3 regions of the Bacillus sp. JZ39 genome follow, and region 2 is predicted to be linked to each of the others. Evidence: a T-box and tRNA genes for the amino acid it is inferred to sense, from the RefSeq annotation. Region 2 holds a T-box; the other regions hold tRNA genes.
What was found. A T-box is a leader RNA that pairs with one kind of tRNA and senses whether it is charged. The one in region 2 lies ahead of leuS (leucine--tRNA ligase), so its partner is inferred to be a tRNA-Leu.
Positions count from the first base shown of each region.

Region 1: it has a tRNA-Leu gene. The T-box ahead of leuS (leucine--tRNA ligase) is inferred to sense a tRNA for this amino acid. The anticodon was not compared.
Region 3: it has a tRNA-Leu gene. The T-box ahead of leuS (leucine--tRNA ligase) is inferred to sense a tRNA for this amino acid. The anticodon was not compared.

Region 1 covers NZ_CP096389.1:516,429-520,512, forward strand. Annotated here, with positions in the region: gene M1D65_RS02645 (Tex family protein) at 1-833, shown strand, start outside; gene cmpA (cortex morphogenetic protein CmpA) at 843-956, opposite strand; gene M1D65_RS02655 (SprT family protein) at 1,060-1,512, shown strand; tRNA gene M1D65_RS02660 (tRNA-Asn) at 1,635-1,709, shown strand; tRNA gene M1D65_RS02665 (tRNA-Ser) at 1,714-1,804, shown strand; tRNA gene M1D65_RS02670 (tRNA-Glu) at 1,834-1,905, shown strand; tRNA gene M1D65_RS02675 (tRNA-Gln) at 1,917-1,991, shown strand; tRNA gene M1D65_RS02680 (tRNA-Lys) at 2,018-2,093, shown strand; tRNA gene M1D65_RS02685 (tRNA-Leu) at 2,105-2,186, shown strand; tRNA gene M1D65_RS02690 (tRNA-Leu) at 2,268-2,351, shown strand; partial or broken gene M1D65_RS02695 (LLM class flavin-dependent oxidoreductase) at 2,658-3,676, opposite strand; gene lrpA (transcriptional regulator LrpA) at 3,936-4,084, shown strand, end outside.
Region 2 covers NZ_CP096389.1:2,881,313-2,885,396, reverse strand. Annotated here, with positions in the region: gene M1D65_RS14805 (MDR family MFS transporter) at 1-107, shown strand, start outside; gene M1D65_RS14800 (blue-light photoreceptor) at 399-1,184, opposite strand; gene M1D65_RS14795 (DUF4257 domain-containing protein) at 1,589-1,924, shown strand; T-box leader at 2,027-2,241, shown strand; gene leuS (leucine--tRNA ligase) at 2,351-4,084, shown strand, end outside.
Region 3 covers NZ_CP096389.1:92,451-96,534, forward strand. Annotated here, with positions in the region: rRNA gene M1D65_RS00490 (23S ribosomal RNA) at 1-1,808, shown strand, start outside; rRNA gene rrf (5S ribosomal RNA) at 1,864-1,979, shown strand; tRNA gene M1D65_RS00500 (tRNA-Val) at 2,002-2,077, shown strand; tRNA gene M1D65_RS00505 (tRNA-Thr) at 2,082-2,157, shown strand; tRNA gene M1D65_RS00510 (tRNA-Lys) at 2,194-2,269, shown strand; tRNA gene M1D65_RS00515 (tRNA-Leu) at 2,276-2,358, shown strand; tRNA gene M1D65_RS00520 (tRNA-Gly) at 2,399-2,473, shown strand; tRNA gene M1D65_RS00525 (tRNA-Leu) at 2,488-2,573, shown strand; tRNA gene M1D65_RS00530 (tRNA-Arg) at 2,583-2,659, shown strand; tRNA gene M1D65_RS00535 (tRNA-Pro) at 2,687-2,763, shown strand; tRNA gene M1D65_RS00540 (tRNA-Ala) at 2,772-2,847, shown strand; rRNA gene M1D65_RS00545 (16S ribosomal RNA) at 3,020-4,084, shown strand, end outside.

The sequences.
Region 1 (4,084 bases), 1.6 Mb from region 2:
GAAGACTTCAAGACCCGCTTGCGGAGCTCGTTAAAATCGATCCGAAGTCTGTTGGTGTCGGACAGTATCAGCATGACGTCAGCCAAAAACGCTTAAATGAATCTCTGCGGTTTGTAGTCGAAACGGTCGTAAACCAGGTGGGAGTAAACGTCAACACAGCCTCCGCCGCGCTGCTTCAGTATGTAGCGGGATTATCGAAGTCTGTAGCAGGCAACGTTGTCAAAAAACGTGAGGAAATCGGAAAGTTTTCAAATCGAAAAGAACTGAAGGACATCCCAAGGCTCGGTGCGAAAACCTATGAGCAATGTATCGGTTTCTTAAGAGTGCAGGAAGGGACAGAGCCTTTGGATAGAACAGGCATTCACCCGGAAAGCTATAAAGAAACAAAAGCGCTTCTGAAAAAACTCGGACTTTCAACAGAACATATCGGCACGGCGGAATTGAAGGACAAAATCAATCAGCTGGCGCTTTCTGAAACGGCAAAAGAGCTGGGAATCGGCGAAATCACTCTGAAAGACATTTGTGAACAGCTGACAAGGCCGGAACGCGATCCGCGCGATGAGGTGCCTAAGCCTTTGCTGAAAACAGACGTCCTTCAGCTGGAAGATTTGAAAGAGGGAATGGAACTGCAGGGCACCGTGCGCAATGTAGTGGACTTTGGAGCGTTTGTTGATATCGGAGTCAAACAAGACGGGCTTGTGCATATCTCAAAATTGAGCAATCAATTCGTCAAGCATCCTCTTGATGTCGTATCTGTCGGCGATATTGTGACAGTTTGGGTTGACGGCGTAGATGTACAAAAAGGCAGAGTATCGCTGTCTATGGTAAAATAAAAGCACTGCTTACGAGCAGTGTTTTTTCCTATAGAAATACCAGCATTGATTCAGCAGTTTAATTTGGTAATTATCTTTTTCAAGGAACGCTTTTTGCATCTGCTTTTTAAGCCAATTTGGCATAGGCTCATTCCTCCTCAGCTTTTATCATAAGAGGGACGGTGATTACCATATTGTATGCGAACGGTGAATTGTCCCGTTCAATGTTTTTTAAGTGAGGTGCACTATGGATAATATAGAGCTTCAAAAGCTGACAGAGGATATTTCTAAAACATATTTTAAAAAGCCGTTCCGCCATCAGGCGCTTTTTAATGACAGGCTTAAAACCACGGGCGGAAGGTACCTGTTAACCTCTCATAACATTGAATTGAACAGAAAATATCTGATTGAACACGGCAGGGAGGAGCTGATCGGCATCATCAAGCACGAGCTCTGCCATTATCATCTCCACCTTGAAGGAAAAGGGTACAAGCACAGAGACAGAGATTTTAGAATGCTATTGCAGCAGGTCAACGCGCCGAGGTTCTGTACACCCCTTAAGAAAAAAGCGGAAAACAAAAAAACTTATATGTATATCTGTACGGCCTGCGGCCAACAGTATATAAAGAAGCGCGCCATGAACCCTGACAGATACAGATGCGGAAAATGCCGCGGAAAAATAAAAAGAATTTTTTCGTGAAAAAGGTTGACGAATATGGCAAGCCTATGTTACATTATAAAAGTCGTCACGAGAGATAAATAAAAACATTTACCTCTTGACACTGCAAATCAAGGCTGATATAATAAGTCTTGTCTCATTATTCCACAGTAGCTCAGTGGTAGAGCTATCGGCTGTTAACCGATCGGTCGCAGGTTCGAATCCTGCCTGTGGAGCCATATTGGAGAAGTACTCAAGTGGCTGAAGAGGCGCCCCTGCTAAGGGTGTAGGTCGCGTAAGCGGCGCGAGGGTTCAAATCCCTCCTTCTCCGCCATAAGATTTCGATATAAGTTCTCAACCATCGGCCCGTTGGTCAAGCGGTTAAGACACCGCCCTTTCACGGCGGTAACACGGGTTCGAATCCCGTACGGGTCATTCCATTTCGTTGGGCTATAGCCAAGCGGTAAGGCAACGGACTTTGACTCCGTCATGCGTTGGTTCGAATCCAGCTAGCCCAGCCATTTTTATTTTTGAAATCTAATAGTAAGAGCCATTAGCTCAGTTGGTAGAGCATCTGACTTTTAATCAGAGGGTCGAAGGTTCGAGTCCTTCATGGCTCACCATTTGTCTTTTTGCGGGTGTGGCGGAATTGGCAGACGCGCTAGACTTAGGATCTAGTGTCTTACGACGTGGGGGTTCGAGTCCCTTCACCCGCACTTTATTTACAAAGTGCACGCAAATCGGTTTTACTAGGTTAAGAGCCTACTAAACCAGCACAAACACAATTTAATGATCACGCGGTCGTGGCGGAATGGCAGACGCGCTAGGTTGAGGGCCTAGTGGGTGAATAACCCGTGGAGGTTCAAGTCCTCTCGGCCGCATCTCAATAATACCAAGGGTTTAACCACCTTTGGTATTATTTTTTTGTGCGGAAATACGGCTATGAGAGAAGAGTTGCTCACCAAAACTCACCAGTTACTTAAAGTAATCATCCAAACGGTCGGCAGTTCCTTCTGTTTATTAGGAAAAAGATATCCGTTCATTGTAAAAGAAACGAACCATGTCCTATTCGTTCAAAAAACTAAAGGGTGATACATATTATACATGATTAATATGTATCACCCTTTTCTTTCTTGTTTAACAATCGCGCTTGAGGAGAACATAAGCTAATACAACTGACTCGATTTCTAAAGTTGCTCCATTCTTTTTTTAAACAACTCATCCACAACCTGTTTTAAAATCTCGTACGACTGAATTTCCTTGCTCAATTCGTAAATATTAGATAACACAATTAATTCATCTGCGTGATACATTTGTTGGAAATCAATTAGTTCGCGACGAATTGTTTCTCGATCACCCATGATTGTATACCCCAGTCGACTGTGGAGAATTTCTAATTCAAACTGTGATAACGATTCTAGGAAGTTTTCAGTGGGTGGAATAAGCTTACTTAAATTATTTGTATAAATATCAATATACACCTGCAAATGACTTGCAGAAATAAAAGATTCCTCGTCTATAGATTCTGCTGCAATCACATTAATGCAAGCGATCACATAAGGTTCTTGTAAATAAGAAGACGGTTGGAAATTTTCTCGATAAATAGAGAGCGCTTCTTCCATCGAATGGGGGAAAATTGAGCGCCAAATGCATAGGGTAAACCAAGCTTTGCAGCAATTTCCGCTGAATCCGTTGAGGATCCTAACACAAAAACAGGCACATGCGTTCCAATACCCGGATAAGCGCGAACCTCACCCTGTACACTCTTATCCCCGACAAAACGCAAAATATCATTTACTTCTCTTTCAAAGAAAAACACTCCATTATGGTTGGAACGACGAATCACATCGGCCGTTTTTTGATCCGTTCCGGGTGCGCGTCCTAATGCCAAATCTACACGATTTGGATATAATGTTTCAAGTGTTCCAAATTGCTCCGCTACGATTAATGGGGAATGATTTGGCAACATAATACCCCCTGAACCTACGCGAATGTCTTTTGTATTTGCTAATATATGTTGTACAATTGATACGGTTGCTGCACTTGCATAAGCGTCGTGATTATGATGCTCTGCAAACCAAATCCGTTTATAGCCCATATTATCTACAGCTTTAGCTAATGACACTGCAGAATCAATCCCTTGTTTCATTGTTTCTCCTTGTCTTAATGGAGCAACTGAAAAAACAGATATATCAAATTTTTTCATAATTTCACCTCTAAAATAATGAACTTATACAAGATCAATGGAAAAAACATTTTGAAAAATTGTTTCATATTAAATGGTGTCCATTCCTCTTTGATTTGCATGCAAATAAATATATACTTTCTCAAACGATCAATACATAGGCAAAATAAAGTTATTTCACAATTTCACTTTATTTTTAAAGTTTTAAGCAAACATAAAAAAATGTTCAGTGAACAAAATATGTAAAATACATCTTATTTTTCAGAAAGGATACAAGAAAATGATTGATGAAATAGATAAAAAAATACTTGATGAGCTGTCTAAAAATAGTCGCCTTACAATGAAAAAATTAGGGGAAAAAGTACATCTCACTGCACCAGCAACCGCATCAAGAGTAGTAAAGTTAATAGACAATGGCATAATAAAAGG
Region 2 (4,084 bases):
TATCTCTGTTGGTATTGCTGCTGATCAGTATTGCCACAACGCTTCTATATGACAAACGGATAAAATCAGCTAAAGAAACAAATAAGCAGGCATCAATCTCTTCATAATAAAAGATCCCGCCGGGTGAGCGGGATCTTTCAGCGTGTCGACATACCCTCGCATTCGTTGTCAGGCCTGCGCTTCGGTGTTCAATGCGAAGTGGATCAACGGCTAAATTCTCAGGCGTCCTGCCTAAACGCCGTCGTCATCACATCCTGTGAATGTCCGCTCCTATGCTCGTCCTTCCTAGACTTCAAGGGTATTCAATCACGCTGAAAAGATAACAAAATCCTAAAATGAAAACCATTTTAGGATTTTGTCAACAATCTGAAAGATCCCGCCGGATGAGCGGGATCTTTTTACATAATCGGAAGCACTTTAACGGCATCCTTTACATTTGAATATGTTTTCAGCGACGAAAAATTGGCATCCAGTTTATTCATTTTCATAGCCAATTCAGGCTTAATGCCGGTAATGATTAACTCAGTTCCGGTCAATTTCAGCAAATGGCTCAGCTTGAAAATTTGGTCGGCCGTTTGTTCGTTCACTTGGGCCAATCCGGATAAATCAATGATCAAATAATCATCTTTGGATGTTGATAAGATATTCGTCAATGTGCAAACGATGGAATTAAATCGCTCCTCTGTCAGGTTTCCGACTAGCGGAAGAGCCGAAATGCCATTGCGAATCGGGACAATAGGAGTTGAAAGTGCAGTAATTTCCGTGAGGGAATCCTCGAGAAGCTTTTCATACTCTTTTTGCTTGGTGATGTCTTTCTGAATTCCGACAAAATACGTTTTATCCTCTATTTCCATTGGATCAATATTTAATTCATTCCAGAACATCGTTCCGTCTTTTTTGTAGTTTTGAATCTGAACGGTGACCGGTTCTTTATTTTGTAAAGCGGTTCTGATGTTGTCCACTTCTGCAGGATCTGTGTGTTTCCCCTGTAAGAAGCGGCAGTTCTTTCCTAAAATTTCCTCGATCTCGTAGCCGGTCATTTGAACAAAGCCTTGATTTACGTAGACAATAGGATTATCTTCAAGTGCGGGATCTGTAATTACCACACCGACTCGCACGTGATCAAGCGCTTTTTTGATGACTTCCAGCTGTCCTGGTATCCCAAATGATTGAAAACTAGCCATATAAATCCCCCTTAGGCCGTCAGCTTGCTATGCGAAAGCCTGATATTCCCCTTTTTTAAAATGAATTCTACAGTAACCGTAGCACAACACATGTTCTGATTCAAGCAAGTGCAGTTTGTTGTTTGTCATTAGGGCTTGTCCTCGTATACACTAAAAATAAGAACAGAATTTGAACATATGAACGGAAAGGTTTTTTACATGCTAAATAGGTGACTAGGTCAATGTCACTGGGTGAAAAATGAATCCAATGCATCAAGCTTACCGATCATGTGTTCACATATAATGGAAGAAACAAGCTTTTTACAGATTTGCCGGTATGTAGATATCGAAAATCATCGGAATCGTTTAAGGGGGCTGGATGGCCTGAAGTCGCTTTACGAAATAAGGGCTTTAGGAAGGTGATGATGAAGATGCTGCATCAGGTACTTATTGCTTGTGTAATTGGAGGAATCATGGGGATTCTCGGTCATGTGAAAAAGAGAGGCAGGCTGGAGAAGCCCAGAATGACGAAGCGGTTTATCTACCTTGGATTTTTGGAAGATTGGTTTATCGGAATGACAGCTTCCATTTTACTTGTATTATCCGCTGACCCCGATTCAGGAATTCAACTTGTCATCTTATCCATTATCTCAGGCTACGGCGGTGAAGCTGTTCTCAGAAGTTTTGACTTTGTGAGAGAACTGAACAGCGGCGGCGAACCGGCCGAGTCCAAACGTCAAACCAAAACTCCACCCGAATAATTGTCCTCAATCTTCGCCCGTTCAGGGTACATTCCCATTGTATACAAACCTGCTTGCACTTATGAACAGAATTCTATAAAATACAGTTAGATTACGGTTGCGATAAGAACAATGAAGAGGAGCAGTAAGAAACAGATATTGTTGCAGAGAGTTGACGGCTGGTGAAAGTCAATCAAGTTTGTTTCCGAACTCACCTCAGAGTTGCAGCGGTGAAAAGCCGCTGACGCATAACTGCGTTAAAAGTATCAAGTGAGTGCGGCGTATGCCGCGCTAACGAGGGTGGTACCGCGGGAAAACGAAAGTCTCTCGTCCCTTTTTGGGATGAGGGAGTTTTTTTTAGTTTGGGAATATTCTGAATATAATTCTCTCCTTCCCGTCAATACTTGAACCATACACGCCGTATTCAATCAGAAGGAGGTTTTTACTTTGAGTTTTCAGCACAAAGAGATAGAAAAGAAATGGCAAACATATTGGCTTGAAAACAAAACATTTGCCACTCTTGATAATAATGAAAAACAAAAATTTTACGCGCTGGACATGTTTCCTTATCCGTCTGGAGCTGGGTTGCACGTCGGCCATCCTGAAGGATACACAGCTACGGATATTCTGTCCCGCATGAAGCGCATGCAGGGCTATGATGTCCTTCATCCAATGGGCTGGGACGCATTCGGCCTGCCAGCTGAACAATACGCCCTTGACACAGGGAACGACCCTGCTGTGTTTACGAAGCAGAATATTGATAACTTCCGCCGCCAAATTCAAGCGCTTGGCTTCTCATATGACTGGGATCGCGAAATCAATACGACTGACCCTGAATACTATAAATGGACGCAATGGATTTTCTTAAAGCTATACGAAAAAGGCCTTGCTTACGTTGACGAAGTGCCTGTAAACTGGTGCCCTGCGCTCGGTACGGTTCTTGCCAACGAAGAAGTCATTGACGGCAAGAGCGAACGCGGCGGCCATCCGGTAGAGAGACGCCCAATGAAGCAGTGGATGCTGAAAATCACCGCTTATGCGGACAGGCTCCTTGAGGATTTGGAAGAGCTTGATTGGCCGGAAAGCATTAAAGATATGCAGCGCAACTGGATCGGCCGTTCGGAAGGCGCTCACGTTCATTTTGCAATAGATGGACATGATGATTCCTTTACGGTGTTTACAACAAGACCAGATACGCTGTTTGGCGCTACATACACTGTCCTTGCCCCGGAACACGCATTGGTGGAAAACATCACAACGGCTGAGCAAAAAGAAGCTGTTGAAGCTTATATCAAAGAAATTCAATCAAAGAGTGACCTTGAACGCACAGATCTTGCGAAAACAAAGACAGGCGTATTCACAGGAGCGTATGCGATCAATCCTGTAAACGGAGAAAAACTGCCGATTTGGATTGCGGATTATGTTCTTGCATCATACGGAACAGGTGCTGTCATGGCAGTTCCAGGCCACGACGAGCGTGATTTTGAATTCGCCAAAACATTTGGCCTTCCGGTGAAGGAAGTCGTAAAAGGCGGGAACGTTGAGGAAGCAGCTTATACTGGCGACGGCGAGCACGTGAACTCTGATTTCCTGAACGGCCTTCACAAACAGGAAGCGATTGAGAAAGTGATCGCTTGGCTGGAAGAAACGAAAAACGGTGAGAAGAAAGTGACGTACCGTCTTCGTGACTGGCTCTTCAGCCGCCAGCGTTATTGGGGCGAGCCGATTCCGGTCATTCATTGGGAAGACGGAACGTCAACAGCTGTCCCTGAAGAGGAGCTGCCGCTGATTTTGCCGAAAACGGATGAAATCAAACCGAGCGGAACGGGCGAATCACCGCTTGCGAACATTAAAGAGTGGGTGGAAGTCACAGACCCTGAGACAGGGAAAAAAGGAAGAAGAGAAACGAATACAATGCCGCAATGGGCGGGAAGCTGCTGGTATTTCTTGCGCTATATTGATCCGCACAATCCGGATCAGCTGGCATCACCAGAAAAATTGGAAAAATGGCTTCCGGTCGATATGTATATCGGCGGTGCAGAGCATGCCGTGCTTCACCTTCTGTATGCCCGCTTCTGGCATAAGTTCCTTTATGATATCGGTGTAGTGCCGACGAAAGAACCGTTCCAAAAGCTGTACAACCAAGGAATGATTCTCGGCGAAAATAACGAAAAAATGAGT
Region 3 (4,084 bases), 1.2 Mb from region 2:
CCACCATTTAAAGAGTGCGTAATAGCTCACTGGTCGAGTGACTCTGCGCCGAAAATGTACCGGGGCTAAACGTATCACCGAAGCTGCGGACTGTTCTTCGAACAGTGGTAGGAGAGCGTTCTAAGGGCTGTGAAGCCAGACCGGAAGGACTGGTGGAGCGCTTAGAAGTGAGAATGCCGGTATGAGTAGCGAAAGAGGGGTGAGAATCCCCTCCACCGAATGCCTAAGGTTTCCTGAGGAAGGCTCGTCCGCTCAGGGTTAGTCGGGACCTAAGCCGAGGCCGAAAGGCGTAGGCGATGGACAACAGGTTGATATTCCTGTACCACCTCCTCACCATTTGAGCAATGGGGGGACGCAGGAGGATAGGGTAAGCGCGGTATTGGATATCCGCGTCCAAGCAGTTAGGCTGGGAAATAGGCAAATCCGTTTCCCATAAGGCTGAGCTGTGATGGCGAGCGAAATATAGTAGCGAAGTTCCTGATTCCACACTGCCAAGAAAAGCCTCTAGCGAGGTGAGAGGTGCCCGTACCGCAAACCGACACAGGTAGGCGAGGAGAGAATCCTAAGGTGATCGAGAGAACTCTCGTTAAGGAACTCGGCAAAATGACCCCGTAACTTCGGGAGAAGGGGTGCTCTGTTAGGGTGCAAGCCCGAGAGAGCCGCAGTGAATAGGCCCAGGCGACTGTTTAGCAAAAACACAGGTCTCTGCGAAGCCGTAAGGCGAAGTATAGGGGCTGACGCCTGCCCGGTGCTGGAAGGTTAAGAGGAGCGCTTAGCGTAAGCGAAGGTGCGAATTGAAGCCCCAGTAAACGGCGGCCGTAACTATAACGGTCCTAAGGTAGCGAAATTCCTTGTCGGGTAAGTTCCGACCCGCACGAAAGGCGCAACGATCTGGGCACTGTCTCAACGAGAGACTCGGTGAAATTATAGTACCTGTGAAGATGCAGGTTACCCGCGACAGGACGGAAAGACCCCGTGGAGCTTTACTGCAGCCTGATATTGAATGTTGGTACAGCTTGTACAGGATAGGTAGGAGCCTTGGAAACCGGAGCGCCAGCTTCGGTGGAGGCATCGGTGGGATACTACCCTGGCTGTATTGACCTTCTAACCCGCCGCCCTTATCGGGCGGGGAGACAGTGTCAGGTGGGCAGTTTGACTGGGGCGGTCGCCTCCTAAAAGGTAACGGAGGCGCCCAAAGGTTCCCTCAGAATGGTTGGAAATCATTCGCAGAGTGTAAAGGCACAAGGGAGCTTGACTGCGAGACCTACAAGTCGAGCAGGGACGAAAGTCGGGCTTAGTGATCCGGTGGTTCCGCATGGAAGGGCCATCGCTCAACGGATAAAAGCTACCCCGGGGATAACAGGCTTATCTCCCCCAAGAGTCCACATCGACGGGGAGGTTTGGCACCTCGATGTCGGCTCATCGCATCCTGGGGCTGTAGTCGGTCCCAAGGGTTGGGCTGTTCGCCCATTAAAGCGGTACGCGAGCTGGGTTCAGAACGTCGTGAGACAGTTCGGTCCCTATCCGTCGCGGGCGCAGGAAATTTGAGAGGAGCTGTCCTTAGTACGAGAGGACCGGGATGGACGCACCGCTGGTGTACCAGTTGTTCTGCCAAGGGCATCGCTGGGTAGCTATGTGCGGACGGGATAAGTGCTGAAAGCATCTAAGCATGAAGCCCCCCTCAAGATGAGATTTCCCATTCCGCAAGGAAGTAAGATCCCTGAAAGATGATCAGGTTGATAGGTCTGAGGTGGAAGTGTGGCGACACATGGAGCTGACAGATACTAATCGATCGAGGACTTAACCATATTTTTGAATGATGCCACATCTGTTATCTAGTTTTGAGAGAACACTCTCAATTTGTTTGGTGGCGATAGCGAAGAGGTCACACCCGTTCCCATACCGAACACGGAAGTTAAGCTCTTCAGCGCCGATGGTAGTCGGGGGTTTCCCCCTGTGAGAGTAGGACGCCGCCAAGCAATTGCACGTTAGTGCAATTATGGAGGATTAGCTCAGCTGGGAGAGCATCTGCCTTACAAGCAGAGGGTCGGCGGTTCGAGCCCGTCATCCTCCACCATTATGCCGGTGTAGCTCAATTGGTAGAGCAACTGACTTGTAATCAGTAGGTTGGGGGTTCAAGTCCTCTTGCCGGCACCACTTTTATATGATATAATACTCAAGTCTCTTGTAGAAGAGCCATTAGCTCAGTTGGTAGAGCATCTGACTTTTAATCAGAGGGTCGAAGGTTCGAGTCCTTCATGGCTCACCATTTTACGCGGGTGTGGCGGAATTGGCAGACGCGCTAGACTTAGGATCTAGTGTCTTTATGACGTGGGGGTTCAAGTCCCTTCACCCGCATTATATAGGATAACAGTTAGAAAAACTGGACATCCTGTCTGCGGAAGTAGTTCAGTGGTAGAACACCACCTTGCCAAGGTGGGGGTCGCGGGTTCGAATCCCGTCTTCCGCTCCAACTATACCATCCACGCCGGGGTGGTGGAATTGGCAGACACACAGGACTTAAAATCCTGCGGTAGGTGACTACCGTGCCGGTTCAAGTCCGGCCCTCGGCATTATGTTTTGCGCCCGTAGCTCAATTGGATAGAGCGTTTGACTACGGATCAAAAGGTTAGGGGTTCGACTCCTCTCGGGCGCGCCATATCTTTTAATAGAATAGATGGGAAATCGGGAAGTAGCTCAGCTTGGTAGAGCACATGGTTTGGGACCATGGGGTCGCAGGTTCGAATCCTGTCTTCCCGACCATTTTTTATGGGGCCTTAGCTCAGCTGGGAGAGCGCCTGCTTTGCACGCAGGAGGTCAGCGGTTCGATCCCGCTAGGCTCCACCAAAAGTTTTTAAAAAAAGTTGTTGACTTTGAAGAAGTGACGTTGTATACTAATAAAGTTGCTTTAACAAAGCGGACAAACAAAATGATCTTTGAAAACTAAACAAGACAAAACGTACCTGTTAATTCAGTTTTTAAAAATCGCACAGCGATGTGCGTAGTCAGTCAAACTACTTTATCGGAGAGTTTGATCCTGGCTCAGGACGAACGCTGGCGGCGTGCCTAATACATGCAAGTCGAGCGGACAGATGGGAGCTTGCTCCCTGATGTTAGCGGCGGACGGGTGAGTAACACGTGGGTAACCTGCCTGTAAGACTGGGATAACTCCGGGAAACCGGGGCTAATACCGGATGGTTGTTTGAACCGCATGGTTCAAACATAAAAGGTGGCTTCGGCTACCACTTACAGATGGACCCGCGGCGCATTAGCTAGTTGGTGAGGTAACGGCTCACCAAGGCGACGATGCGTAGCCGACCTGAGAGGGTGATCGGCCACACTGGGACTGAGACACGGCCCAGACTCCTACGGGAGGCAGCAGTAGGGAATCTTCCGCAATGGACGAAAGTCTGACGGAGCAACGCCGCGTGAGTGATGAAGGTTTTCGGATCGTAAAGCTCTGTTGTTAGGGAAGAACAAGTACCGTTCGAATAGGGCGGTACCTTGACGGTACCTAACCAGAAAGCCACGGCTAACTACGTGCCAGCAGCCGCGGTAATACGTAGGTGGCAAGCGTTGTCCGGAATTATTGGGCGTAAAGGGCTCGCAGGCGGTTTCTTAAGTCTGATGTGAAAGCCCCCGGCTCAACCGGGGAGGGTCATTGGAAACTGGGGAACTTGAGTGCAGAAGAGGAGAGTGGAATTCCACGTGTAGCGGTGAAATGCGTAGAGATGTGGAGGAACACCAGTGGCGAAGGCGACTCTCTGGTCTGTAACTGACGCTGAGGAGCGAAAGCGTGGGGAGCGAACAGGATTAGATACCCTGGTAGTCCACGCCGTAAACGATGAGTGCTAAGTGTTAGGGGGTTTCCGCCCCTTAGTGCTGCAGCTAACGCATTAAGCACTCCGCCTGGGGAGTACGGTCGCAAGACTGAAACTCAAAGGAATTGACGGGGGCCCGCACAAGCGGTGGAGCATGTGGTTTAATTCGAAGCAACGCGAAGAACCTTACCAGGTCTTGACATCCTCTGACAATCCTAGAGATAGGACGTCCCCTTCGGGGGCAGAGTGACAGGTGGTGCATG